DNA from 2 places in the Bradyrhizobium sp. S3.3.6 genome. Region 2 is predicted to be linked to the other one. Evidence: riboswitches for the same ligand, from Rfam matches in the RefSeq annotation. Region 2 holds a riboswitch; the other holds the start of a gene.

Region 1 (14,568 bases), 130 kb from region 2:
GCCACACGCGCCTCGTCGGCATGGACGCGGCCCTTCAACCGAAGCGGCGCGACCACCTGCGGCACCATCGCCTTGTAGCGATCTTTCCGGATGCCCATCTCGACCTTGTGGGCGAAATCGATGCCCTCGATCTTCTCCAGAAAACCGTGCACGAAATGCTGCCGGGCCTGCTCGCCCTCGGTGACGATGTCGATCCCGGCGTCCTCCTGGACCTTCACCGCAAGCATCGTCGCGTCGCGCTTGGCGCGTGCAAGCTCGTCACCTTGCGACTTCCAGGGCGCCCAGAGCATGTTGGGCTCGGCGAGCCATTCCGGCTTGGGCAAGGAGCCCGCGATCGTCGTTGGAAACAGCATGGGTCCCTCCCGGCGGGTTGTGATTGCGCCTCTGTCTGCCATGTCTTAACGTCGAGGTACAGAACAACAAAAGTCGCCCCCACCGTGCGTCATTGCGAGCGCAGCGAAGCAATCCAGAAACTTTCCGCGGCGGCAGTCTGGAGTGCTTCGCTGCGCTCGCAATGACGGAGGAGAGAGCGTACCGAATACAAACAAAGGAAACGCCATGATCGAATTCTTCTTCGACTGCTCCAGCCCGTGGACCTATCTCGCCTTCCACAATATCCAGCCGCTGGCCAAGGAGCTAGGCGCCGAGATCATCTGGCGGCCGATCCTGGTCGGCGGCATCTTCAACACCGTCAATCCGAGCGTCTACGCGCAGCGGGAGACGCCGGTGCCGCTGAAGGCGCGCTACATGAAGAAGGACCTTCAGGACTGGGCGCGCTCGGCGGGCCTAGCGATCAAGATGCCGCCGACGGTGTTTCCGGTGAACAGCGTCAAGGCGATGCGCGGCTGCATCTGGTTGGGCAAGGCGATGGTGCCGTTCGCAACCGCCTTGTTCGAGACCTATTGGGGCGACGACAAGGACATCTCGCAGGACGCGGTGCTGGCCGAGATCTGCAGGAAGGTCGGCGTCGACGAGCAGAAATTCTTTGCTGGCATCTCGGAGCAGGCGATCAAGGACCAGCTCAAAACCAATACGGAAGAGGTCGTCGCGCGCGGCGGGTTCGGTTCGCCGACGATTTTCGTCAACAAGACCGGCATGTATTTTGGCAATGATCGCCTGCCGCTGATCCGCGAGGCGCTGCTGCGTAACAAGGCGAGCGCGGCCTGATGGTGCGGGCCGTCGTCTGCCGCGCGCTCGGCGCACCCGAAATGTTGCGGTTGGAAGAGTTTCCCTCGCGCGCCCTGAAGCCGGGCGAGGTTCGGGTCGCGATCCGCGCCGCCGGGTTGAACTTTCCGGATGTACTGATGGCGGCCGGCGAGTACCAGCTCAAGCCCGAGCTGCCGTTCACGCCTGGCATGGAAGCCGCCGGCGACGTGACCGAACTCGGCGCAGAGGTGAAGGGCGTCGCTGTCGGCGACAAGGTCATCGTCAGGATGCGCCACGGTGCCTTCACCGATGAAGCGGTCGTGACGCCGTCACAGCTCACGCCACTGCCATCGAACTTTGATTACGCCGAGGGCGCGACCTATCTCGCCGGCCACGGCACCGCCTATCACGCGCTGATCGATCGCGGCAGGGTCCAGCCGGGCGAGGTGCTCTTGGTGCATGGCGCTGGTGGCGGCGTCGGCCTTGCCGCCGTCGAGATCGGCAAGATGCTGGGCGCGACCGTGATCGCGACGGCGTCCAGCGACGAGAAGCTGGCGATCGCCGAGGCACGCGGCGCCGACCATCTCGTGCGCTACGACCGCGAGCCGTTTCGCGACGCCGTCAAGCGCATCACCGATGGCCGTGGCGCCGACGTGGTGTTCGACCCCGTCGGCGGCGAGGTGTTCGAGAACTCGATGCGCTGCATTGCCTGGGGTGCGCGGCTGCTGGTCATCGGATTCACCGGGGGCATCGGCTCGGCGAAAACCAATCTGCTGCTGATCAAGGGCGCCAGCGTGCTCGGCGTGCGCGCGGGAGAAGCGGTGCGGAAAAATCCGGCGCTCGGCGAGTCGCGCCTGAAGGCGCTGCTGCAATGGGCGGAGGAGGGTAAGCTGCGCCCGAATATCTCGCACCGCCTTCAGCTGGAAGATTGCGCCAAGGCGATGCGGCTGTTGCTCGACCGCAAGGCGATCGGGCGGGTGGCACTGGTGATGGAGTGACGTGCCGTGGTGACGGTGCCGTAGGGTGGGCAAAGGCGCTCGTGCGCCGTGCCCACCACCTATCTGCGAGTGAAACGAAATGGTGGGCACGCTTCGCTTTGCCCACCCTACGATCCCTCACTTGTATTCCCGCTCTGTCCACCACGGAAAATAATCCGGCATATCGCTGGACACCTTGTTCTTGAACTGCGCCGGCCGCTTCTCCAGGAACGACACCACGCCTTCCTTCACGTCCTCCGAGCGGCCGCGGGCGTAGATGCCGCGGCTGTCGACCTTGTGGGCTTCCATGGGATCGTCGGCGCCCATCATGCGCCACATCATCTGGCGGATCAGCGCCACCGACACCGGCGCGGTCTTGGCCGCGAATTCCTTGGCGAGCGCGCGGGCGGTCGGCAGCAGATCATCGGGGGCGACGACCTTGCTGACGAGGCGGCCGGCGAGCGCTTCCTGCGCCGGGAAGACGCGGCCCGAATAGCACCATTCCAGCGCCTGCGAGATGCCGACGATGCGGGGCAGGAACCAGCTCGATGCCGCCTCCGGCACGATGCCGCGCTGGGAGAACACGAAGCCGAAACGCGCGGCGTCCGATGCGATGCGGACGTCCATCGCGAGCTGCATGGTGACGCCGATGCCGACGGCAGGACCGTTCACCGCGGCGATCACGGGCTTCAGGCACTTGAATATGCGCAAGGTCACCTGACCGCCGCCGTCGCGGACCTGCGGATCGCTGTAGTCGACCTTGCCGTCGGCAAAACGCTTCACCGGGCCGCGACGCGCGTCGCGATCAAACGTGTCTGCACCGGAGGAAAGGTCCGCGCCCGCGCAAAAGCCGCGGCCTGCGCCGGTGACGATGATGGCGCGGACGTTGTCGTCCTTGTCGGCGGCGTCGAACGCGTCGATCAGCTCGGCCTGCATCTGCGCGTTGAAGGCGTTGAGCTTGTCGGGCCGGTTCAGCGTGATGGTGAGGATCTGCTCGGCGACCTCGTATTTGATCGTCTCATACGCCATGGGTGGTTTCCTTCCCTTGTCTCTTTGACGTTCTCTCTAGCACGTCATTCCGGGGCGCGCGAAGCGCGAAGCCGGAATCCATTTCTCCACACCACTTGTGCGGATGAATGGATTCCGGGCTTGCGCCAAGAGGGCGCAACCCGGAATGACGAGAGTGTGTTTACTTCGCCGGCGGCTTGGGCCAGGGCTTCTGCGCGCCGCGCAGGCTCTCAAACGCCTTGGCTATGCCGAGCACGCCGATATCGTCGAAGCGGCGCCCGACGATCTGCACGCCGACGGGAAAACCCTTGGCGTCGAAGCCGCCATTTATCGAGACCGCCGGGTTCTCCGACATATTCCACGGCACGGTATAGCAGATGTGCTCGAACGGCTTCATCGGATCGTTGGTGGGCGAGGCCCAGTCCGCCGCATAGTTCACATTCGGCGCGGTCGGCGAGATCACGTAATCAATCTCGCAGAACAGCTTTGACGCCGCCGCACGGATCGCCATGGTCTGATTGAAGCCACGGATGACATCGACGCCCGACAACTTTGCGCCGGACTCGCCCCATCTAAAAATATACGGCAGCACCTTTGCCTGTTCGGCCGCCGTCAGCTTCGACAGATCGTCCCACATTCGTGCGCGCCAAAAGTTGTTGAGGCCGTCGAGCATCTCGCGCGTGAGGATGCCGTCGACTTCGGTGACGACGCTGCCTGCGGATTCGAACGCCTTTGCGGCCTTCACCGCGACCTCTCGCACCGGCTTCTCCAGCGCCATGCCGGTGCCGGGATCGAGCATCAGGCCGATGCGCAGCTTGCGCGGGGATTTCTCCAGACCCTTCCAGTTGAGCGGCTCGGCGGGCAGGCTCGTGCCGTCGCGCCGGTCGGGCTTTGCGATCACGCTCATCATCAGCGCGCAATCATCGACCGTGCGGGTCATGGGGCCGGCGACGCGGCCGACATAAGCGGGATCGATCGGCACGCGGCCAAAGCTTGGTTTCAACCCGACGAGACCGCACCAGCCCGCGGGCAGGCGCACCGAGCCGCCGATATCGGTGCCGAGATGCAGCGGGCCATAGCCGGCTGCAGCTGCGGCGCCCGCACCGGCGCTGGAGCCGCCGGGATTCTTGGAGAGGTCCCAGGGATTGCGCGCGAGCGCGTGGAAGGAGGAGAGCCCCGAGGACAGCATGCCGTAATCGGGCATGGTGGTTTTCGCGAACATGATTGCGCCGGCCTCACGCAGCCGCGCGGCGGGCGGAGCGTCCTTCTCGGCCGGGACGAGCTTGACACTGGCAGCCCCCAGCGGCACCGGCACTCCCTTGGTCGCGATGTTGTCCTTCACCGTAACAGGCACGCCGTCGAGCGCGCCTGACGGCTCACCGCCGTTCCAGCGCGCGGTCGAGGCCTTGGCAGCCTCTCGCGCGCTGTCGGGATCGAATGCATAGAGCGCCCTGAGGTGTGGTTCCCACGCAGCGACATGCGCGAGCACGTCCTCCAGCACCTCGCTCGGCGAGAACTGCTTGGCGCGATAGCCTGCGATCAGATCGACCGCGGAGAGATCGTGCAGCGAGGTGACCGCCTCTTCGACGCCCTTCTTGTGCATCGTTAAACCACCGGCATGCGCGTTTCGATGATCCGGGCGAACATGCTGGCGCCGATCGGCAGGATCTTGTCGTCGAGCACGTAGCCGGGATTGTGCACCGGCACGGAGCCCTCATGCCCGACCCAGAAATAGGCGCCGGGAATGGTTTGCAGCATGTCGGCAAAGTCCTCGCTGCCCATCTTCGGCTGGCTGCGGGTGATCACCTTGGCGGGATCGACGATGGTGCGCGCAACGTCCTCGACCACCTTGGACTGCTCGACCTGGTTGACCAGCACACCAAAGGTGTCGCGGATGTCGACGTCGATCTCGCACTGATAGGCGCTGGCGATGCCAGCGCAGATCGTGCGGACGCGTTGACTGATCAGGGCGCGGACTTCATCCGAGAAGGTGCGGATGGTGCCGCAAAGATGCGCTTCGCCGGGAATGACATTGTAAGCGGAGCCGGCATGGATCTGGGTGATCGACACCACGGCGGCCTGGAGCGGCTCGACATTGCGGCTGACGATGGTCTGGATCGCCTGCGCCAGCGTGGTCGCGATGATCACCGCGTCCTTGGAGCGCTCCGGCATTGCGCCATGCGCGCCATAGCCGGTGATGCGGAGGTCGAAGAAGTCGGCGCCGGCCATCGCCGGGCCGGGCAGGATCGCAATCTCGCCGAGATTGAGGTCGGGCGCGTTGTGCAGGCCGTAGAGCTCGTCGCAGGGGAATTTCTCGAACAGGCCGTCCTTGATCATCGCGCGGGCGCCGCCGAGGCCTTCCTCGGCCGGCTGGAAGATCAGGTGCACGGTGCCGTCGAAGTTCCTCGTTTCCGCGAGGTAGCGCGCGGTGCCGAGCAGCATGGTGGTGTGGCCGTCATGGCCGCAGCCGTGGAAGCGGCCGGGGATTTTCGAGCTCCATTTCAGATTGGTGTTCTCTTCCATCGGCAGCGCGTCCATGTCGGCGCGCAAGCCGATGCGTTTGCCGCTCGCGCCCTTGCCCTTGATGACGCCGATCACGCCGGTGCCGCCGAGGCCGCGATGCACCTCGATGCCCCAGCCCTTCAGCTTGTCGGCGACGATGCCGGAGGTGCGGACCTCCTCGAAGCCGATCTCGGGATGGGCGTGGAGGTCGCGGCGGATGGCGGTGAGTTCGTCGGCATAGCCGTCGATGCGGTCAATGGTGGGCATGTGTCCTGTCCGGTTGGCGTGATAGGGCTTAGCGAGATTTGGGCATGAAAACGGGGCCGTTCGGCTTGATGCGGATACCCGGCCGCAGGCGCGTCCAGGGCAGCGAGGCGGTATCGGCCGGCATCGCGCCGGGCGCGGCGCAGATCATCAGCTTTTCCGCGATCGGCTCGAAATCGGCGCGGAAATGCACCGAGCTCTTGTTGACCAGAATCTTCTCCGCCGTCGGCTCGATGCCGACATAGCGGTACATCGCCTGATCGGCGAGCTGCGCCTTGTGCGAGGAGACGACGACACGGACGTCGCCGATGCGCAAGGCCGCGGACGGGCCCATCTCCATCTCGCGGCCGCCGTAATAGGGGCCGGGCGCGATGAAGCGGCCGTCGGAGAGCTTCTCGACGACAAAGGTCTCGGTATAGGGCTCGTCGCCGGGAATGCCGGACTTGCCGCCGAGCGAGAGCGTGATGGTGGCGCCGACGCCGGCCGCATGCGCGGCCTTGGCCGACGCCGGATCGTAGATCGCGCCGGTCGCGGCGCTCGCCTTGTTGCGCACCAGCGCGCGCAGCATGCCGGTGGTGTCGGAATCGCCGCCGGCGCCGGGATTGTCCTGGGTATCGGCGATGATGATCGGCTTGCTCGCGCTCTTCGAAAGCTCCATGGCGTGGCGGACGCCATCATCGGGCGACCAGATCTTGCCGTCGAAATCGTTCTCGTGGCTTTCGATCAGCTTGACGATCGCATCCGCCGCACGGTCGGCATCTCCTTGCGTCTTGCCATAGGCGAACACGCTCGGCCCGCAATCGCGGAAATCGGCCGCGGGGAAGCCCGGCGCGAAAGAGAGCGTCGGAACCGCATCGCTTTCGAGAGCGGCGAGCTTTTCGTAGATGCCCTTGGTGGGAAAGTCGTTGGTGCATTGCCAGCTGATCGCGATCAGGAAGGGCAATTGGCGGAACGACTTTGCAAAGGGCTGCTTGGTCTTCAGCAGCAATGCGAGGTGCCTTGCAGAGGCGCGGCCGGTCTCTGCCATGTCGACATGCGGATAGGTGCGGTAGGCAATCAGCGCGTCCGCATGCTCCATCATCTCGGGCGTGACGTTGGCGTGGAGGTCGAGGCTCGCGACCAGCGGAACATCCTTGCCGATGACGCGGCGCACGCGCGCCAAAATCTCGCCTTCGCCGTCGTCGAGATGCTCGGTGACCATCGCGCCATGCAGATCGAGATAGACCGCGTCGATCGGGCCGGCGGCCGCGATGCCGTCGACCATCACCTTCACGATGCGCTCGAAGGCCTCCTTGGTGACATGCGCCGAGGGGCTTGCACCACAGGCGATCGTCGGAACGAGTTCCCAGCCATGGGCCTCAGTGCTGTCGACGAAGCCGGCAAGGCCGACATTGATGCGCCGCATCACCTTCAGCACGTCGGCACCTTCCGTCATCGCCGGCCAGCCGCCGCCATGCTGGAAGTCCGCGAACGTCGCCTTCGTCGGAGCGAAGGTGTTGGTCTCGTGCAGGAAGCCGCCGACGGCGATACGTGTCATCAATACAAGTCCAGCGATTGAAAGTTCGCGACGTTAGCCTTGGCGCTGAGGCGAGAGCAAGGTGGGGAGCCCATGTCGCCGCGCATGGCTTTAAGTCATTTTCGAATGCTGGTGATCGCTCCCGTCATTGCGAGCGAAGCGAAGCAATCCAGAATCTTTCCGTTGCGGCAGTCTGGATTGCTTCGCTCCGCTCGCAATGACGGAGTATGTGGATCAAGCCGTCGCCGCCACACCCTCCGACACCGGCCGGAAATTCGCAAAATCCCAGCCGCGGCCCGGCGCTGCTTCGAGCAAGGCCCGCGTGTAGGCCTCCTGCGGATGCGTCAGCACCGCGCCGGCCGGGCCCTGCTCGACGACGCGGCCGTGCTGCATCACCACGACCTCGTCGCAGATTTGGGCGGCGACGCGCAGATCATGGGTGATGAACAGGATGGCGATGCCGAGCCGCTTCTGGATCTCGTGCAGGAGTTCCAGCACCTGCGCCTGCACGGAGACGTCGAGCGCGGAGACGGCTTCGTCCGCGACCAGCACATCGGGATCGAGTGCGAGCGCGCGCGCAATGGCGATACGCTGGCGCTGGCCGCCGGAGAACTGGTGCGGATAACGCGACACCGCGTCGGCCGGCAGGCCGACCAGCTCGAGCAGCTCGCGGGCGCGCTTCATGGCATCGGCATGCGAGACGCCGTAATTGATCGGGCCTTCCGCGATGCTCTCGCCGACGGTGACACGCGGGTTGAGCGAGCGGTAGGGATCCTGGAACACGATCTGGATCTTCTGCCGGTGCGGCTGCAGCAGGCGGCGCGAGATGTCGGAGATCTCGCGGCCGGCCAGCCGCACGCCGCCGGAGGTCGGATCGATCAGGCGCACGATGCAGCGCGCGACCGTCGACTTGCCCGAGCCGCTTTCGCCGACGATGCCGAGCGTGCGGCCCTTGCGCAGGGTGAGCGTCACCTTGTCGGCGGCAACGACCTCGCGGCCTTTGCCGAAGAACGCGCGCTCTTTATAGACCTTGCTGAGCTCGTTGGCCTCCAGCACCACCGGTTCCTTGGTCTCGGGCCGTGCTGCCCGGGGCACCAGGCTCGGCACCGCAGAGAGCAAATTGCGGGTGTACTCCATGGTCGGATTGCGCAGCACGGTGTCGAGCGGGCCGGTTTCAACCAGACGCCCCTGCCGCATCACCGCGACGCGGTCCGCGATCTCGGCGACCACGCCCATGTCGTGGGTAATGAACAGCACGGCGGTGCCGTGATCGCGCTGGAGGTCACGGATCAGGGTCAAGATCTGCTTCTGCGTGGTGACGTCAAGCGCGGTGGTCGGCTCGTCGGCAATCAGCAGCTTCGGCTCCAGCACCAGCGCCATCGCGATCATGATGCGCTGCCGCTGGCCACCGGAGAGGCGGTGCGGGTAGGAGGCGAAGATGCGCTCGACCTGGGGCAGGCGCACCTGCTCCATCATGTCGAGGATCCGCTTCTTGCGCGTTCTGGCATCGAGATCGGTGTGGGCGCGCAAGACTTCGTCGATCTGGCGGCCGACGTGCACGACCGGGTTGAGCGCGGTCATCGGCTCCTGGAAAATCATCGCCATCTGCGTCGCGCGTAGCTGGCGCAGGCGGCGGTCGGTCGCGGTGAGGATCTCCTCGCCGACGAGTTTGACGCTGCCGCTGGTCGGAACCAGCGTGCCCTTCGGCAGCAGGCCCATCGTGGTGAGCGAGGTCACCGACTTGCCCGAGCCGCTTTCGCCGACGAGGCACAGCGTCTCGCCTGCGTGCACCTGGACCGAGATGCCGTCGATGATCTTGGGCCCGCCCGGCTTCTTGCCGACGGAGACGACGAGGTTGTTGATGTCGAGAATGGGGTTGGTCATCAGGTCACTCCGTCGTCATTGCGAGGAGCGAAGCGACGAAGCAATCCAGAAATCTTTCTGCGGAGGCAGACTGGTTTGCTTCGCTTCGCTCGCAATGACGGAACAAGGGGCACGGCCGGCGAGACAAATCACTTGCCCTCCCGCTGCTTCATGCGGGGATCGAGCGCATCGCGGGCGGCGTCGCCGATCAGATTGATGCTGAGGATGGCGATCGAGAGCAGCAGGCCCGGCCAGAAGATCAGCGTCGGCTTGAGCTGAAAATACTGGCGGCCCTCGGCCATGATGTTGCCCCAGGTCGGCGTCTCCGGCGAGATGCCGGCGCCGAGGAAGGAGAGGATGGCCTCGGTGAGGATGGCGGAGGCGCAGACATAGGTGCCCTGGACGATCAGCGGCGCGATCGTGTTCGGCATCAGATGCCGCCACATGATTTTTGGCAGCGACGAGCCGACCGAGATCGCCGCTTCGACATAAGGTTCTTCGCGCGCCGACAGCACCACCGAGCGCACCAGGCGCGCCACGCGCGGGATCTCGGGAATGGTGATCGCGATCAGCACGGTCCAGATGCTGGCGCCGGACAGCGAGACCACGGCGATGGCGAGCAAAATGCTCGGCATCGCCATCAGGCCGTCCATGACGCGCATCAGGACGGAATCGATCAGCTTGAAGAAGCCGGAGACAAGACCGATCGCAAGGCCAATGACGATCGAGAGGATCGCCGAGCCGATGCCGATCAGAAGCGAGATTCGGCCGCCATAGATGACGCGCGACAGCAGGTCGCGGCCGTAGGCGTCGGTGCCGAGCAGGAATTGCGCCGAGGAGGGCTTCAGCCGCAGTGACGGTGCAAGCTGGATCGGATCATGCGGCGCGATCAGCGGCGCCAGCACCGAGATCAGCACGATCAGCGCGAGCAACACCGTCGCCGTGGCGATGATCGGTGTCGAGGTGAGGAAGCCGAAACGCGGCCGCAGCGGCGACGTGATCGGAATGGATGACTGGGGAAGGGTATCGACTGACATTTTGTTGTTGTCCTAGCCTCAGTACCGGATCCGGGGATCGAGCAGCGTGTAGGCGACGTCGATCAGGAGATTGACGACGACGTAGATCAGCGAGGTCAGCAGGATCATCGCCTGGATCACCGGATAGTCGCGCGCCAGCACCGCATCGACGGTGAGGCGGCCGATGCCGGGGATGTTGAACACGCTCTCGGTCACGACGACGCCGGAGATCAGTAGCGCGAAGCCGGTACCGATCACGGTGATCACGGGCACAGCGGCGTTGCGCAGCGCGTGCCGCATCATCACCGCGACCTCGTTGATGCCCTTGGCGCGTGCCGTTCGCACGTAATCTTCGCCGAGCACATCGAGCATCGCCGCGCGCGTCATGCGCGCGATCAGCGCGATGTAGATGAAGGAGAGCGCGCAGGTCGGCAGGATGATGCGCTCGAAGAAGGCGCCGAAGCCGGTCGAGATGCTCTTGAAGCCCTGCACCGGCACCCAGCGCAGGTCGATCGCAAAGACCTCGATCAGGACATAGCCGACCACGAACACCGGCACCGAGAAGCCGAGCACGGAGAGGCCCATCACGAAACGGTCGATCCAGGTGCCGTGCTTCCAGGCCGCGATCACCCCCAAGGGCACGGCGACGATGACGGCGAGGATGATGGTCGACAGCGCGATCGAGATCGACGGCTCGACGCGCTGGCCGATCATCTTCATGACCGGCAGGTTGGAGATCAGCGACGTGCCGAGATCGCCGTGCAAGAGCTTGCCGACCCAGGTGATGAACTGCACGATCAAGGGCTCGTTGAGGCCGAGCGAGGCGCGAATGCGCTCCAGCCGCTCCGGCGTCGCATTGTCGCCGGCGAGGATCGCGGCCGGGTCGCCGGGCGTCAGCCGCAGCAGCAGGAACACGAACAGCGCGACGACGCCCATCACGGGCACCGCAGCCAGAACGCGGCGAATGAGATAACCTAGCATGAACCTATCTCCGGCTGCGGAACTTGCGACGCCCAGAGGGCACCCGTGGATTCGATCGTGTCTATCATGCGTGCCTGTCGTTCGGGCTGGAAAAGCCGGCCGGAGAACCGTCGTCTCGGGGCAAATTGTGTGCCAAGGGCAGGGCGGTCGCAAGAGGCCGCCCCGCATCGGTTTTGCGACCACTCAGGATGCACAGCGCATCTCGCGCTCAACCGCAAGTTCGCCCCGAAGCGAAGGGACGGTTGGCGGCGCGTTGAGCCCGCGCCAGCCGTCGATGGTTGCGGCAATCATTTGCGCGGTCGCGGCCGATAACGTCCAGCCGAGATGGCCGTGGCCGGTGTTGAAGAACACGCCGGGCATCCGGCCTGCTCGCACCACCGGCATCATGTCGGGCATCATCGGACGCAGCCCGGCCCACGGAATAATGCGAGACGTCTCGACCGCCGGGAAATTGCTGCGCACCCAGTCGATCAATGGCTGCACGCGGTCGGCGCGGATGTCGCGGTTGAAGTCGTTGAACTCGGCCGTGCCGGCAACGCGAAAACGATCCGCGCCGAGCCGGCTAGTGACGATCTTGGCGGCTTCGTCGAGCAGGCTGACGGTCGGCGTCGCGCTACGGCTTTCGTCGGTATCGAGGTGCACGGTGATCGAATAGCCCTTCACCGGATAGACGTTGACGCGCTCGTCGAGCAGGGCGGCGAAGTGACGGCTGGCAACGCCGGCGCAGACCACGACGCCATCAACCTTCAGCACGCCGCGCGCGGAGGCGACCGCGTCGCTTGCGGACAGATCAGCCCAGCCGATGACGAAGCCGCCGCGGACTTGCGCGATGGAATCGATATTGGCCTCATGGATGAAGGTTGCGCCGCGACGCTTGCAGGCATCCGCCAGCCCGCGCGTGAACTTGTGGATGTCGCCGGTCGCATCCGACGGCGTGTAGAAGCCGCCGTAATAATCCTTGCGCAGCGTCGGCTCGATCGTGCGGATTTCCTCCGAAGTCACCGGGCGCCGATCGAGCCCACCTTCCTGCAGCAGTGCATTGACGCGCAGGCCGGACTCGAAACCCTTCCTGTCGTGATAGATGTGGAGGATGCCGCGACGTTCGAGATCGAAGTCGATGCCTTCGCGTGCCGCAATCTCGAACAGGTGCTTGCGGGCTTCGATCGCGAGCCGCGTGGTCAGAATCGTGTTGGCACGGTAGTTTCCGATATTGGCGACGAACTCGCTCATCCAGGAATATTTGTGCCAGTTCGGCCGCGGGTTCATCAGCAGCGGCGCGTCGCGCCGGAACATCCAGCGCAGGCCTTTCAGGATCGTGGCGGTGCTATTCCACACCTCGGCATTGCTGGCGGAGAGCTGCCCGCCGTTCGCAAACGAGGTCTCCATCGCGGCGTAGCGGTGCTTGTCGAGCACCGTCACCTCAAAGCCGCGTTCGAGCAGGGCATAGGCAGTCGTTACGCCGGTGATGCCGGCGCCAATGATGGCGATATGAGTCATGATGAAGTCGGGGCTCCCGTGAGTTAGAGTCGGCTAACCGCCGGCCCGAAAGCCGTTGGCGGCGCCCCATCTGTCACGGTTACCTGAGAGCTTGATCCGACACGGACCTCGACGAGGGCGGACCTCACAAGGCCAATACGGACTATCCCCTTCGGTGGACGTCACGATGTCTCATTCGTGCCGTCTCTCTCCAGATCGTCCTGACGATACAGTCCTTTTGCCTGAGAGTTTCCGGGGCGGTTGCTCCGTCGGCGCCGCAATGAAAGCTGGAAGCCTTCATTGCGATCTCTCCCGCATCGTCGCGTGGACCATCGAGCAGTACGATGCGCCTTATTTTTAGACAAGGCTAAATTTGAACCGCGCCTGCCAACGCATTGTGCAGTGCGAAGTTGATTCAATTACTCCAGCGTCGCAAGCAACCCAGCCATCAAGCGCCCGCGTTCAACCAGGCTCTCGACCTCGATGAACTCCTCGAGCGTGTGGCCATTGCCGCCGCGCACGCCGAGACCGTCGAGCGTCGGAATTCCCATCGCGCCCGTAAAGTTGCCGTCGGAGCCTCCGCCGGAGCTCGCATGCGGTAATTCCGCGCCGAGAGATTTGGCGATGCCGCGCGCCTTTTCATACAGCGCCATGGTGCCGGCATCCGCCTCCCACACCGGCCGCGTCACGCCACGCGTCACCTTGAAGTTGACGTCGTTCGCGGTGCCCGACAGTGCCAGCATCCGCTCGACGCCGCGGTCGAGATCGGCCTGGCGCTTCGCCATGGAGAGCGCTTCGCCGGTGGCAGTCGTTGCGACGCAATTGACCCATTGTCCGCCATGCACGACGCCGACCGAGAAAGTGCAGTCTTCCGTCGTCATCGCGTCGATGGCAAGAATCTGCCTTGCCATCTCGCGGATTGCCGAGCGACCCGCCGACAGGGTCGCGCCCGCGTGGCTCGGCCGCCCCGTCGCTTCCAGATTGAATCGCGCGATGGCGTAACGTCCGGTGGTGACGCCGTTGTCGGCGCGGCCGGGCTCGGGCACCAGCACATATTTGTTGCGCGCAGCTTCCGCCTCGATGATGTCGCGCGTCGAGGGCGTGCCGACTTCCTCGTCCGGCGTAAATAGGATGGTGACCGGCAGCGGCGTGGTGAAGGACGCGCGCGCCAGCTGCCGGATCGCTTCCAGCGAGAGATAGTTGCCGCCCTTCATGTCGTAGATGCCCGGGCCGTAGCACTTGTTGCCCTCGCGCCGCCATTTCAGCTTCTCGATGGTGCCGACCGGGTGGACGGTATCCACGTGCCCGGCGATCAGGATGCCCGGCTCGCCCTGCTTTGGATGCGGGAAGCGCGCGCGGACGACGCCGCCAAAGCCCTGACGGCCGGCGATGCGCTCGATGGTCGCACCCATGATCGCCATATCCCGCGCTGCGATATCGAGCATACGGTTGACCGCTCCTGCGTCCCAGGTCGGGCTCTCGCATTCCACCCAGGTGCGCAGGCCCTCGAGCATCGCCTCGGAATCGAAGGGAAGATTGGCTGGATTCATCTTGATGTCTCTCAAGCTTCGAAAGATGGAATGCGCATTGCATCGGCGCGGGCAGGACAAGCGGGAAGAGTTGTAGAGCCAAACCGGTCATTGTGGAGCCCGTGCGCGCGATGCCATGGGCTGCACCGAAACCGGATTGACGCGCTCAACACTGTCTGCAAGTCTCGAAAAGATAAAGGCATTGCATGAGGTTAGTTCGCCTAAGGAACGAACCGAATGCCCAACCAATAACCTGCCTTTGAACAGTTTCACGCCAGGAGAAACTTTCT
Region 2 (14,568 bases):
GTCGCATTCAGCTTCATGGTGCAGGATCCGAGCGGAATCATCGCGCGGTCGAGCGCGAGGTCGCGATCGCTGAGCTTGCGCATGTAGCGCAGCATCTCAGTCTCCGAGCGATGCGCATGGAACACGGGATGGGTGAGGAAGGCGGTGGTGCGCTTCAGCGCCTCCGGCAGCGCCTCGCGCGTGGTCGCGTCGATCTCGGCGTAGGACAGCTGGCCGCCGAACGCGCGCCAGACCGCTTCGACGGTGGCGGGCGTGGTGGTCTCGTCGAGTGCGATGCGGAGCGCGCTTTCACCGACGCCGAGATTGATCTTCTCCGCGGTCGCGCGCGCGATGACCTCGGCGCGCTTGGCGCCGGCATCGACGCTGAGCGTGTCGAAGAAGGCTTCGCTGGTCAGAGCAAAGCCGAGCTTGCGCAAGCCGGTGGCGAGCACGGCGGCACGGCGATGCACATTGCGCGCGATCTGCGCGAGGCCCTCGGGGCCGTGATAGACCGCATACATCGCGGCGATCACGGCGAGCAGCACCTGCGCGGTGCAGATGTTGGAGGTCGCCTTCTCGCGGCGAATGTGCTGCTCGCGTGTCTGCAGCGCAAGACGATAGGCAGGCATCCCGCGGGAGTCGACGGAGAGGCCGACGATGCGGCCGGGCAGCGAGCGCTTGAGCGCATCGCGCACCGCCATATAGGCCGCGTGCGGGCCACCATAGCCCATCGGCACGCCAAAGCGCTGCGCCGAGCCGATCGCGATGTCGGCCCCTAACTCGCCGGGCGAGGCAAGCAGCGTTAGCGCCAGCAGATCGGCGGCAACGATTGCGAGCGCGCCCTTGGCCTTCAGCGCCGCGATCGCGGGCCTGAGGTCGCGCACCGCGCCGGATGATCCCGGATATTGCAGCAGCGCACCGAGCACGTCACACTTCGCGAGATCCGTGAGGGGATCGCCGACCACCAGCGACCAGCCGAGCGGCTCGGCGCGGGTGCGCATCACCGCGAGTGTCTGCGGATGCACATCCTTGTCGACGAAGAAGGCTTTCGCCTCGACCCGCGAATGCCGTTCCGCAAGCGCCATGGCTTCGGCCGCGGCGGTCGCCTCGTCGAGCAGCGAGGCGTTGGCGACGTCGAGCGCGGTGAGATCGCAGATCATGGTCTGGAAGTTGAACAGCGCCTCCAGCCGGCCCTGGCTGATCTCGGGCTGGTAGGGCGTGTACGCCGTGTACCAGGCGGGATTTTCGAGGATGTTGCGCTGGATCACCGCAGGCAAAATCGTGCCGGAATAGCCCTGGCCGATCAGCGAGGTGAAGACCTGGTTCTGACGCGCGAGCTCGGCCATGTGCGCGATCGCCTCGGTCTCGCTCAAGGGCTTGCCGAGATCGAGCGGGGCGGCCTGCCGGATCGAGGCCGGCAGCGTCTCCGCCATCAGTGCGTCGACGCTCTTTGCGCTGACGGTCTCGAGCATTGCGCTGACATCGCGCGCCGACGGGCCGATGTGGCGGCGAACGAAACTGGCGGTATCGCCATTGGATTTGCGGTGCGCGGTCATCATGGGTCCTCGCTTTAGATTATCTGTCGTCGGCGTCATGCCCCGCGAAGGCGGGGCATCCAGTACACGCAGGCGTCACGGCTTGAGCAGAGGAGCCGCGGCGTACTGGATCGTCCGCCTCCGCGGACGATGACACCGAATATGAGGTCAAAGTTCTCGTCATCTCACGCCGTGTGTGCCTTGTAGGCGGCTTCATCCATGAGGCCGCCGAGCTCGCTCTTGTCGGCAATCCTGATCTTGAAAAACCAGGCTTTGCCTTGCGCATCCGAATTGACCAGCGCCGGCTCGCTTGCGAGATCGGGGTTGGTCTCCAGCACCTCGCCGGTCACAGGCGCGTAGACGTCGGAGGCGGCCTTCACCGATTCCACGACGGCTGCGGCTTCGGCCTTCTTGAGGACGCGGCCGAGCTTGGGCAGCTCGACGAACACGACGTCGCCGAGCTGCGACTGCGCGTAATCGGTGATGCCCACAGTGGCGATATCGCCGTCGATCGCGAGCCATTCATGGTCGGAGGTGTACAGCGTCGTGGTCATTTTCTTAAAGTCCTCAGCGTTTGTAGGTGTTTTTCATGAAGGGCATGGCGGCGACGGTGAGCGGCAGACGTTGCGCGCGCACCTCGGCAAAGAGTTTTGTGCCGAGCGCGCTCAGGCTTGTGGGCACATAGCCCATCGCGACCGGCGCATTCAGGCTCGGGCCGAAACCGCCCGAGGTGACCTTTCCGATCGGCTCGCCGCCAGCGCTATCGGCAAACAGCAGCGCGCCTTCGCGCACCGGCGCGCGGCCCTCAGTGCGCAGGCCGACGCGGCGGCGGGATGCGCCGTGATCGAAATGAGCGAGGATCTTTTCGGCTCCGGGAAAACCGCCGGCGCGGGCGCCGCCGCTGCGGCGGCTTTTCTGCACCGACCATTCCAGCGCGGCCTCGACCGGCGTGGTCGCAGTGTCGATGTCGTGGCCGTAGAGGCAGAGGCCGGCTTCCAGCCGCAGGCTGTCGCGGGCCCCTAAGCCGATCGGCATCACGTCAGGATTTTCCAGCAGCGTCCTGGCCAGGCGCTCGGCATCCGCAGCGGGCACCGAAATTTCAAAACCGTCCTCGCCGGTGTAGCCGGAACGCGAGACAAAGCAGGCAAGCCCGGCGACCTGATGCGGGCCGGCGTCCATGAACTTTATGGCGGGCGCCTCTGCACACAATTTCGCCAGTGCAGCCTCGGCCTTCGGGCCCTGTAAGGCGATCAGCGCGCGATCGGCGAGCGAATCGATGACGCAGGCGTCGGAGAGATTGGCGCGCAGATGCGCCTCGTCCTCGGCCTTGCAGGCGGCGTTGACGACCAGGAACAAATGATCGCCGAAATTGGCGACCATCAGGTCGTCGAGGAGGCCGCCATCGGCATTGGTGAACTGGGCGTAGCGCTGCCGGCCCGGTGCAATCGCCAGAATATCCTGCGGCACCAGCCGCTCCAGCGCACGGGCGGCGTCCTCGACCTTGCCCGACTTCGGCCGGAGCGCGATCTGGCCCATATGGGAGACGTCGAACAGGCCGGCCTGGTTGCGGGTCTGGAGGTGCTCTTTCAGGACGCCCGCGGGGTACTGCACGGGCATGTCATAGCCCGCGAACGGCACCATCTTGCCGCCGAGCGACACATGGAGGTCGTAGAGGGGGGTACGTCTCAGGGAGTCTCGGTCGTCGCGCACTGACATCACAGGGGCCCTCGGCGGTTCCCCGGGGACGATTCCCCTGAGGACACCAATCGAAGCCCCATCTGTCGCTGTGCCTGAGAGTATTATCCCGTCGGCGGACGCAGTCCGGGCCTTAAGCCCGTCGGCGCCTCTTTCCAGATGTCGTCAAAGCCACGCGGTCCTTTTGCCTGAGAGTTTCCGGGGCGGTTGCTCCTTCGGCGCCGGCTACCCAAAGCCGGTCTCTCCCGACGTGGCCGTACGATACAGATGGGTACAGACCACAGCCCGGCCAAGCCTGTCAACGCGCCCTTTGCGGCTTTCCAACGGGATTGCAACGGGATCGCAACGGGATTGCGCGACTGCGGCAACCCTCTGATCTCTCTGCACAGTTTCTGGACAGCGAAGCTGGCCTTGTCTAAAAGCGCTTTGGCCCGCAGATATCAGCCGAATCCCAGGTTTGGACGGCAAGGAAGCGGGTCCAAGCACACCCGATTGGATGAACATGAGCGGCGTCAACGAGATCAGGTCGACCTTTCTGAACTTCTTTGCCGAGAACGGCCACGAGATCGTGTCGTCCTCGCCATTGGTGCCGCGCAACGACCCGACGTTGATGTTCACCAATGCCGGCATGGTGCAGTTCAAGAACGTTTTTACAGGTGTCGAGAAGCGGCCGTATCAGCGCGCCACCACTTCGCAGAAATGCGTGCGCGCCGGCGGCAAGCACAACGACCTCGACAATGTCGGCTACACCGCGCGCCATCTCACCTTCTTCGAGATGCTCGGCAACTTCTCGTTCGGCGACTACTTCAAGGAGCGCGCGATCGAGCTGGCCTGGAAGCTCATCACGAAGGAGTTTGGGCTGAACAAGGACAAGCTGCTCGTCACCGTCTACCACACCGACGACGAGGCGCACGGGCTCTGGAAGAAGATCGCCGGCTTCTCCGACGACCGTATCATCCGCATCCCGACCTCGGACAATTTCTGGGCAATGGGCGACACCGGCCCGTGCGGCCCGTGCTCGGAGATCTTCATCGATCGCGGCGACCACATCTGGGGCGGCCCTCCGGGCTCTCCGGAGGAGGACGGCGATCGCTTCCTCGAATTCTGGAATCTCGTCTTCATGCAATACGAGCAGGTGACGAAGGAGGAGCGCGTGGATCTGCCGCGTCCCTCGATCGACACCGGCATGGGCCTGGAGCGCATGGCCAGCATCATGCAGGGCGTCGACAGCGTGTTCGAGACCGACCTGTTCCGTCACCTGATCGATGCGACGTCGTCCGCGCTGGGCCACGGGCCGAACGAGCAGACGGTGGCCTCGTTCCGCGTCATCGCCGACCATTTGCGCTCTTCCGCCTTCCTGGTCGCGGATGGCGTGCTGCCCTCCAACGAGGGCCGCGGTTACGTGCTGCGCCGGATCATGCGCCGCGCGATGCGCCATGCGCAGCTGCTCGGCGCGAAAGAGCCGCTGATGCATCGCCTGGTCTGGGCGCTGGTCCGCGAGATGGGCCAGGCCTATCCCGACCTGATGCGCGCCGAGAATCTGATCGAGGAAACGCTGCGGCTGGAAGAGACCCGCTTCCGCAAGACGCTGGTGCGCGGTCTCGCCATTCTCGACGAGAAGAGCGCGTCCTTGAAGAACGGCGACATGTTCGACGGCGACGTCGCCTTCACGCTCTACGACACCTACGGCTTCCCGCTGGACCTGACCCAGGACGCGCTGAAGTCGCGCGGCATCGGCGTCGACCAGTCCGCCTTCACCGACGCGATGGAGCGTCAAAAGGCCAAGGCGCGCGAGTCCTGGAAGGGATCCGGCGAGGCGGCCTCCGAGGCGATCTGGTTCCCGCTGCGCGAGAAGTTGGGTGCTACCGAATTTCTGGGCTACGAGACCGAGAGCGCCGAAGGCGTGGTGTCGGCGCTGGTGAAGGACGGCCGGGAAGTCGCGAGCCTCAAGGCCGGCGACACCGGCGCGCTGCTGCTCAACCAGACGCCGTTCTATGCGGAGTCCGGCGGCCAGGTCGGCGACACCGGCGTGCTGACCGGCGAGGGCGGCATCAAGTTCCGCGTCACCGACACGCAGAAGAAGCTCGGCGATTTCTTCGTTCACGTTGGCACGTTGGAGAGCGGCGAGCTGAAGGTCGGCACCGCGCTGCAGCTCGAGGTCGATCACGGCAGGCGCTCCTCGATCCGCGCGCATCACTCGGCGACGCATCTCATCCACGAGGCGCTGCGCCAGGTGCTCGGCGATCACATCGCCCAGCGCGGCTCGATGGTCGCGCCGGATCGTTTGCGCTTCGACTTCGTGCATCCGAAGCCGATCACGGCGGAGGAGCTCGCCCGCGTCGAGGACATCGCCAACGACGTGGTGCTGGAGAACGACGAGGTCACGACGCGCGTGATGGGCGTCGATGAAGCGCGCGAGGCCGGCGCGCGCGCGCTGTTCGGCGAGAAATATGGCGACGAGGTTCGTGTCGTCTCGATGGGCCGGACCGCGCGCGAGCGCGGTGTCAATGCGCTCGGCTGGTCGGTCGAGCTCTGCGGCGGCACGCATGTGCGGCGCACCGGCGATATCGGACTGATCACGCTGACCGGCGAGAGTGCGGTGGCCTCGGGCGTGCGCCGCATCGAGGCTTTAACCGGCAACTACGCGCGAAAACACGCCAACGAGACCATGGCGCTGGCGAAGGCTGCGGCCAACGAGCTGCGCACCTCGATCGACGACGTCCCGGCGCGGATCACCGCGCTGATGGAGGAGCGCAAGAAGCTCGAGCGCGAGCTCTCCGACGCCCGCAAGAAGCTCGCGATGGGCGGCGGCGCCTCCGCCGGCGGCAATGGCGCAGCCAGCGGCGTGCGCGAGGTCGGCAACGTCAAGCTGATGGCGCGAGCGGTCGAGGGCATCGAGATGAAGGATCTCAAGAGCCTTGCGGACGACGGCAAGAAGCAGATCGGCTCCGGCGTGGTCGCCATCATCGGCGTCACCGAGGACGGCAAGGCGGGCGTCGTGGTCGGTGTCACCGCCGACCTGACCGAACGCTTCAACGCCGTGAACCTTGTGCGCGTTGCGTCCGAGGCGCTCGGCGGCAAGGGCGGCGGCGGCCGGCCCGACATGGCGCAGGCCGGCGGCCCCGATGGGGCCAATGCGGCCGAGGCGCTTGCCGCGATCGAAAAAGCGATGGCGGGCGCGTAAGGCGCTACGCGCCGCGTTCCTCAGCCCTTGCGCAGGAAGACATATTCCGCAGAGTAGGGCGCGCTTCTGAACTCGCCGGCCTTGTCGCATGCGCCGTCGAGCTTGCCGCCATGGGTGTTGATGCGCTGGACCGTGGTGACCGGCGTCAGCACGCCGCTGCCGCGGCGGGCGGTGACGTCCAGCTTCAGCCAGGGGATATCGGCAGCCGTGGCGCCCGGCGCATTGCCGGTGGCCTCGCCTCCGACGGCGCTGCTGTCGGCAAGCTCCCAGTTCGGGCCGGCATAGTGACGGCCGATGGTCTTGCCGTCGGCGAAGAGCGTCGCGATCGGCTCGCGGAAAGCCCAGGCGAGCTTGCCGTCGGTGCCGGCCTTGCACTCATAGACCTGCGCGCCCTCAGCGTGGACGCTGAGCACGACGCTCTCGCCGGGCACGGCGATGGCGTCGGGGAGGGCATCGGCGGCGAACGCGGACGCGCTGGTCAGCGCTAGGATCGCAAGCACAACGCTCTTGAATGTCGGCATGATGTTTCCGCAGGCAAAAGTCTCGTCATTGCGAGGAGCCCGCGACAAAATTGCGAAGCAATTTTGCGCTGGTGCGACGAAGCAATCCAGTCTGCCTCCATGGAAGGATTCTGGATTGCTTCGCTGCGCTCGCAATGACGGTGTGGTTGGCAGCTTACGCCGCCAACGCCTTCGCGAGATTCTCCGCGACCTTGTCGAGGAAGCCGGTGGTCGAGAGCCAGCGCTGGTCGGCGCCGACCAGGAGCGCGAGGTCCTTGGTCATGTAGCCTTCCTCGACGGTGTCGACGCAGACCTTCTCAAGGGTGTTCGCGAACTTGGCGAGCTCGGCATTGTTGTCGAGCTTGGCGCGGTGCGACAGGCCACGGGTCCAGGCGAAGATCGACGCGATCGAGTTGGTCGAGGTCTCCTTGCCCTTCTGGTGCTCGCGGTAGTGGCGGGTCACCGTGCCGTGGGCGGCTTCGGCTTCGACCGTCTTGCCATCGGGGGTGAGCAGCACCGAGGTCATCAGGCCGAGCGAGCCGTAGCCCTGCGCGACCGTGTCGGACTGCACGTCGCCGTCGTAGTTCTTGCAGGCCCAGACATAGCCACCGGACCATTTCAGCGCCGAGGCGACCATGTCGTCGATCAGGCGGTGCTCGTAGGTCAGGCCCTTGGCCTCGAATTCGGTCTTGAACTCGCGGTCGTAGATGTCCTGGAAGATGTCCTTGAAGCGGCCGTCATAGACCTTGAGAATGGTGTTCTTGGTCGAGAGGTAGACCGGGTAGTTGCGCAGCAGGCCGTAGTTCAGCGAGGCGCGGGCGAAGTCGATGATGGAATCGTCGAGATTGTACATCTCCATGGCGACGCCGGCGCCGGGCGCCTTGAACACCTCCTTCTCGATCACGGTGCCGTCCTCGCCGACGAACTTCATCGACAGGGTGCCCTTGCCCGGGAACTTGATGTCGGTGGCGCGGTACTGGTCGCCATAGGCGTGGCGGCCGATGATGATCGGCTTGGTCCAGCCGGGAACCAGGCGCGGCACGTTCTTGCAGATGATCGGCTCGCGGAAGATCACGCCGCCGAGGATGTTGCGGATGGTGCCGTTCGGCGACTTCCACATCTGCTTGAGGTTGAACTCCTTCACCCGGGCCTCGTCCGGGGTGATGGTGGCGCACTTGACGCCGACGCCGACCTTCTTGATGGCTTCGGCGGCGTCGATGGTCACCTGATCGTTGGTGTGGTCGCGGTACTCCATGCCCAGGTCGAAATACTGCAGCTCGACATCCAGGAACGGGTTGATCAGCTTGTCCTTGATGTACTGCCAGATGATCCGGGTCATCTCGTCGCCATCGAGCTCGACGACGGGATTGGATACCTTGATTTTTGCCATGATCGGGGAAGCCCTCTTGGGAACGGCGCCGCTGGCGCCGACGTGAATATCCGCCGCCTCTTAGCACCGGACCGCGGCGGGCGAAAGCCAAGTGATTATGCAGTTTTAGCTCATCCAGTTTCCACGGATGGGGGGCGGGAGCCGACCTGCCGCCGGCCGCGGGCGAGCTGAAGTTTCGGGCGAGATTCAAAAGTCGAATCCAACCCGTTATTTCCCCTTGAGAATTCTGTCAGGACAGGCAAACGACAGGCGGACGAGGCCGTGCCGGTCGGCGGCCGGCCTTGAATCTATTCCTGAAGAACGTCTCTCCAAGGCCTTGGAGAGACAATGTGAAAGCGAAACGAGATGTCGGGCACTGACAAGACCAAGGCGGGCCTCGCCCTCGACGGTCCCATCGTGATCCTGGTCGAGCCGCAGCTTGGCGAAAACATCGGCATGGCCGCGCGCGCCATGGGCAATTTTGCGCTGAGCGCTTTACGTATCGTCAACCCCCGCGACGGCTGGCCCAACATCGCGGCCCAGCGGGCCGCCGCCGGCGCCGACTACATTCTGGAAAAGGTCGAATTGTTCGAGACCGTCGGCGAGGCCGTCGCCGATCTCGACCTGCTGTTCGCCACCACCGCGCGCCCCCATGACCAGGCCAAGCCGGTGGTGGGGCCGGAAGCCGCAGCTAGCGAGATCTCGGGGCACGTCGCCACCGGGGGCAAGGCCGGCATCCTGTTCGGCCGGGAGCGCTGGGGCCTGACCAACGAGGAGGTCGGGCTCGCCAACCGCATCATCACCTTCCCGGTCAATCCGGGCTTCGCCTCGCTCAACCTCGCCCAGGCCGTGCTGCTGGTCGGCTACGAATGGTTCAAGCGGGCGACATCCGGCGAGCTGCCGCACGCCATGCCGGAGCGCTCCGAGCGCGTCTCGCAGCACCAGATGCAGGCCTTCTTCGACAACCTCATCCGCGAGCTCGACCGGGTCGAGTTTTTGCGACCCGCCGAGAAGCGCGACACCATGCTGGTCAATTTGCGCAACATCTTCACCCGCATGGAGCCGACCAAGCAGGACATGCACACCCTCCATGGGGTGGTGATGGCAATCGCGGAAGGTCGCAAGGGCCCGGCCAAGGGCGGCGTGCTCGACGGCGAGCAGGCCACGCGCCTGCGCGCGCTGCTGGCCGAGCACGGGCAGGGCGGCGGCGTGCCCGACAGCGGCTCGACGGTGCGCGGTCTTGCGCGCCTGCTCCGCCGCAATCCGACCGATGCCGAACGCCTGCTCTGGCAGGCGCTGACCCGCGATCGCCGTTTCGCAGGAGGGTTCAAGCGCCAGACCCCGGTCGGCCGCCACATCCCGGACTTCGTCTCGTTCCCGCACCGGATCGCGATCGAGCTGGTCAACCCGGGCGAGGGCGAGACCATCGCGGCGGATCGCGCCTCGCGGCGGGCGTGGCTGGAGGCGCGCGATTATCGCGTGCTGGAGATCCGGGCCGCTGATGTGGAGCGGGATCTCGAGGCGGAGCTGGTGCGGCTCGAGAGCATGATCGCTGAAGGATCGAGCGCCTCGTAGGTGGTAGCCTAGGCTTTGTCCGCTCTACCCCCCTCGGGAGGCAGGGCTATCGCATATGAAGAAAAACGTGGCTGGAAACTCGCGTGCGGCCATCCTTCGAGACGCCCGCCTGCGGCGGGCCCTCAGGATGAGGTCGCGTTTTGCGGCGCGATATCTGACCCTCATGGTGAGGAGCCCGCCAAAGCGGGCGTCTCGAACCATGCAGGCCGAGCTCGTGCGGCAGCCTCCCGCTGTCATATGCGATAGCTTTGCCTCGGAAGGGGAGAGGGACGACTTGCATTGCAGGGCCTGCGAGAGATCAACAACTGACATGAATGCGGTTACGGTTGCTTAACTGACAAAGCTCTTCGAGTTGTATTCGCGCTCGACAATTATTATTGATTGTCCGTTGGGCAGCTGATTTGTCTCTCGTATGCCTCCGCACGCTAGGTCCAAGGATGCCGAAAACACGCATCATGTACATCGAGGATAAATCTAGTTCGCTGAATGGACTGGCACGGATCGGCCGCGTCACATTCTCGAAGACGGGCAAGTCTATCAGCTATGGAGGACGCACTTTCCAAAGCCTGAAAGGTAGCGGCTTCAAGGCAAACTACTTTGACGTTGAAACCGGAGAGAGGTTTTGGATTTCAGGTCCGCGAAAAGACGGCAAGGATCGCCTCGATCCTGAAAGCTCCGCGCCAATCGAAATCGACCCCGACGTTGCCGAAGAATACTGGCGCCAAATCAGGGGAGAGCGATTTCACCACGCCGCCGAGAATTAGATGAGCTATGCGTCAAGGGTCATTCTCCAACTGCCAATATCGAACGAAGACCTATTGGATGCCTTCGTCGAGCAGTGCCTTTGCGACAACGTCGCTCTTATCGCAGTCGCTGGAGAAGGCGCGGCGCGGATAGAGAACATCATCGATGAACTCGTGGTAGGCGACGGGTCGGATGACACGCGCTTTGTTACGACCACCTCTCACGCGAATGAGACGGTGGAAGAGGTTTTGGAGTTCGCCGGTTGCTGGCCTGACGAGCGAAACCAGCCCGTTCAAATAGTAAGTTTATAGCCTTGTAGGGTGGGCAAAGCGAAGCGTGCCCACCAATCCTCGACCGATCAACCGAGGCAGAAATGGTGGGCACGGCGCTTTGCGCCTTTGCCCACCCTACGAAGATCACACCGCCTCTAACTGATCCGCCGCGCGCTTCTTCTTCGGTTTCGACTGGCCGAGCAGGGGACCTGCCGTGAGCGCTGCCGTATCCGCGACGCCCGGATCGCGCGAGATCATGGCCGCGACGATGGCGCCGTCGATCAAGAGCCCTAGCTGATGCGCCAGCACGGCTGGCTCGCTCGAGCCGAGCTCGCCGGCGAGCTTCTCGATATGGCCGAGCACGATCTTCTTGTGCTTCATCGCGATGTTGCGGAATTGCTTGGCGTCCTTGTCGTGCTCGCCGACGGCGTTGATGAAGGGGCAGCCGTAGAAGCGCTCTTCCGCGAACCAGCTCTTCAGCGCCGGGAAGATGCGCGTCAGTTTCGCCCGCGCGTCGCCACCGCCTTCTTCCATGGCGCCGATGAACCATTCGCGCCACTGCTTGCCTTCGCTCTCCAGCACCGCGTTGACGAGATTGGTTTTCGAGCCGAACAGCTTGTAGAGCGTGGTCTTCGCCGTGCCAGCTTCCTCGATGATCGCATCGATGCCGGTGGCGTTGATTCCGTTCTTGCAGAACAGATGCGTCGCGGCGCTGAGCAGCCGCCCGCGCGCTGATTCGTCTTCGCCCGCGCCGGCGTGAGGCGAGGTCTTCTTCGAGGACGTCTTGTTGAGTAAGGACTTGGCCATGAGTCCAAACTTACCTGCAGCGACGCCGCGTCAGCAAGGCGCATCTGTTCCGCGCTGAAAAGATTCGCACGGGAAAGCTCATCTGCATCGCCTTTAAGCAAAGGGCGGCTGATCAATCCACGGGCAGCGTCGGCTAAGCGGCTCCAATGCTTCGCGTTTCGGTTTGGCCCAGCTGTGGCACGCTCCATGCAAGGAAACAGACCGTTCGGTATCCAACCGATTTCCACTTCTGCCAGGGAGAAGATGATGACTGCCGTCGTTCAGAAGACAGTGCTGACGGGGTGCCTCGCGCCCATCGACAAGAATGGCCTCGAGCAATTGATTGCGAGCGGCAAGGCCAATCCGAAGGTCGTCAAGACCTTGAAGTGCAAGACGGTCGCGGAAGGAAAATTCCGCCACGCCAACTATATCCGTAATCTGCCGCCCTATATCGTCGACGAGCCGCCGGGCCTTTTGGGTGACGACACCGCGCCCAATCCGTCGGAAGCCTCGCTCGCCGCGCTCGGCTCCTGCCTCGCTGTCGGCCTGCACGCCAATGCCGTGCATCGTGGCTGGATCGTCAACAAGCTCGAGCTCGAGCTCGAGGGCGACCTTAACATCACCGCGGTGTGGGGCACCGGCGATGTCTCCGACAAGCCAGTCGGCTTCACTGATGTCCGCGTCAAGGTCGACATGGAGTGCGAGGGTATCGCGCAGGAGGAGATCAACGCCCTGGTGGCCCATGTGAAGCAATGGTCCCCGGTCGCCAACACCTTCACCCGCCCGGTCAATCTCGAGGTCGGTCTTTAGCTGACGGCAATAGGACATCAGGTGCGGGAGACGATCATGGGTTCACTGGCACTATCGCGGGTCGAAGCTTCAGATCAGCCCGCACCGTCCATTGCGGGAGAGGTGGCGCGGATTGCGCGGGAGCAGCTCGCCCCGCTCGCCATGGGTATCGACGACGGTTCGGTCTATCCGGCCGACGTGATGCGCAAATTCGGCGAGGTCGGCGCGTGGGGCAGTCACATGCCCCCCGAGGGACCTGCGGACTTACGCTGCGCCATCCAGGCGATGGCGGCGATCGGCGAGGTCTGCGGTGCCACGGCGTTCATGGCCTGGTGCCAGAACACGCTGGTCTGGTACGCCGCCAACTCGACCAATCTGAAGCTGGCAAAACGTTTTGGCGACGGCTTCTCCACCGGCCGCGTGCTCGGCGGCACCGGGCTCTCCAATCCGATGAAGAGCTTTTTCGGCATCGAGAGATTGAAGCTGAAAGGGCGCAAGGTCGATGGCGGCTATATCGTGCGCGGCGCGCTGCCTTGGGTCTCCAATCTCGGCCCCGATCATTATTTCGGGACCATCTTCGAGCGCGAGGGCGAGCCGGGCATCGCGAGTGGCGAGCCCGGCATCGCAAGTGGCGAGCCGGGCCAGGTGATGTTTTTGGCGGACTGCTCCGATCCTGCGATCACGCTGACGCCGTGCAAGCCGTTTCTCGCGATGGACGGCACCGGCACCTATGGCGTGCAGTTCCGCGACGTCTTCGTGCCGGACGAGCTGATCCTCGCCGATCCCGCCGCGCCTTTCGTGAAGAAGATCCGCGCCGGCTTCATTTTGCTCCAGGCCGGCATGGCGCTCGGCCTCATCAGGGACTGCATCAAGATCATGGATGAGGTCGGTGGCCCGCTCGGCCACATCAACCGCTATCTGCCGCAGCAGCCGGTGCAGTTCGGCGAGCTCGCCGCCGAGCTCGAGGCGGAGACCATGGCGCTGGCGCGCGATCCCTACAACGAGGAGGAGACCTACTGGCGCAAGGTGATCGCGCTGCGCTTGCGCGCGGGCGACGCCAGTGTCGCGGCTGCGCATGCCGCGATGCTGCATTGTGGCGCGCGCGGCTACCTCAAGAGCCACCGCGCGCAGCGGCGCCTGCGCGAGGCCTATTTCGTCGCGATCGTCACGCCTGCCACCAAGCAGCTGCGCAAGATGCTCGCCGATTCCTGAGTCTCACGAGTCCACCCCCACGTCCACTGAACCTCAACGGAGAGGCTACCATGACTGACGTTCTGATGAGTGCCGTCGAACTTGCCGATCTCTTGAAGCTAGAGCCGTGTGTCATCGTCGACACGCGCAATCCCGACGCCTATGCCGCCGGGCATCTTCCCAACGCCGTCAATGTACATGAGATCTTCACGTTTCTTGCGACCTCGACCCCTGAAGGCATGGCCGAGCTGAAGACGAAATTCGCCGACGCCTTCGGAGCTGCCGGTTTGTCTGGCAAAGAGACGGCGGTCATCTACGAGCAGTCGATGAACTCCGGCTTCGGCCAGTCCTGTCGCGGCTATTATCTTCTCACCATGCTCGGCTATCCCAAGGTGAAGGTGCTGCATGGCGGCTTCGACGCGTGGTCGGCCGCGGGCTTCCCGGTGACGAAGGATGTGCCGACGCCGGCGAAAGCTTCGTTCTCGATCGTACCGGAAGCCGGCGAGATCCTGATCGACGCGAAGACCATGCTTGGCGCCGTCGGGAAGCCCGGCATCGCCATCCTGGACGTGCGTGACGTCGACGAGTGGATCGGCGACAGCTCCTCGCCCTACGGCAAGGATTTTTGCCCGCGCAAGGGCCGCATTCCCGGCGCTGTCTGGCTGGAATGGTACCGCATGATGAAGCCGACCGCCGAGGGACCGCGCTTCAAGTCCAAGGACGAGATCCTCGCGGAATGCGCCACCGTCGGCATCGCGCAGACGACGCCGGTCTATCTCTATTGCTTCAAGGGCGCCCGCGCCTCGAACACGTTCCTGGCGCTGAAGAACGCCGGCGTGAAGGACGTACGGATGTATTTCGGCTCCTGGAACGAATGGTCGCGCGATCCGTCGCTGCCGATCGAGCAGGGCCTGCCGATTGCAGCGGAGGTCACGACCAAGGCGGCGTG

The links. A riboswitch is a leader RNA that binds a small molecule or an ion and turns the genes downstream of it on or off. The one in region 2 is predicted to bind glycine.
Region 1: another riboswitch for glycine. It lies ahead of ABID59_RS14690 (D-amino acid dehydrogenase); the one in region 2 lies ahead of gcvT (glycine cleavage system aminomethyltransferase GcvT).

Annotation. Positions count from the first base shown of each region.
Region 1 is NZ_JBEPOT010000004.1:419,306-433,873, reverse strand. Features, by position in the region: gene ABID59_RS14740 (methionine synthase) at 1-353, opposite strand, end outside; gene ABID59_RS14735 (2-hydroxychromene-2-carboxylate isomerase) at 559-1,167, shown strand; gene ABID59_RS14730 (NADPH:quinone oxidoreductase family protein) at 1,167-2,144, shown strand; gene ABID59_RS14725 (crotonase/enoyl-CoA hydratase family protein) at 2,262-3,152, opposite strand; gene ABID59_RS14720 (amidase) at 3,313-4,734, opposite strand; gene ABID59_RS14715 (M20 aminoacylase family protein) at 4,737-5,900, opposite strand; gene ABID59_RS14710 (M81 family metallopeptidase) at 5,929-7,434, opposite strand; gene ABID59_RS14705 (ABC transporter ATP-binding protein) at 7,648-9,297, opposite strand; gene ABID59_RS14700 (ABC transporter permease) at 9,426-10,313, opposite strand; gene ABID59_RS14695 (ABC transporter permease) at 10,332-11,273, opposite strand; gene ABID59_RS14690 (D-amino acid dehydrogenase) at 11,457-12,770, opposite strand; glycine riboswitch at 12,839-12,966, opposite strand; glycine riboswitch at 12,970-13,074, opposite strand; gene ABID59_RS14685 (M20/M25/M40 family metallo-hydrolase) at 13,169-14,299, opposite strand.
Region 2 is NZ_JBEPOT010000004.1:553,963-568,530, reverse strand. Features, by position in the region: gene gcvP (aminomethyl-transferring glycine dehydrogenase) at 1-1,535, opposite strand, end outside; gene gcvH (glycine cleavage system protein GcvH) at 1,700-2,068, opposite strand; gene gcvT (glycine cleavage system aminomethyltransferase GcvT) at 2,082-3,230, opposite strand; glycine riboswitch at 3,377-3,467, opposite strand; gene alaS (alanine--tRNA ligase) at 3,712-6,393, shown strand; gene ABID59_RS15415 (DUF3455 domain-containing protein) at 6,414-6,914, opposite strand; gene ABID59_RS15410 (NADP-dependent isocitrate dehydrogenase) at 7,069-8,283, opposite strand; gene ABID59_RS15405 (TrmJ/YjtD family RNA methyltransferase) at 8,629-9,837, shown strand; gene ABID59_RS15400 (1-deoxy-D-xylulose-5-phosphate synthase) at 10,293-10,601, shown strand; gene ABID59_RS15395 (DUF7684 family protein) at 10,602-10,892, shown strand; gene ABID59_RS15390 (TetR/AcrR family transcriptional regulator) at 10,998-11,660, opposite strand; gene ABID59_RS15385 (OsmC family protein) at 11,907-12,449, shown strand; gene ABID59_RS15380 (acyl-CoA dehydrogenase family protein) at 12,486-13,640, shown strand; gene ABID59_RS15375 (sulfurtransferase) at 13,691-14,568, shown strand, end outside.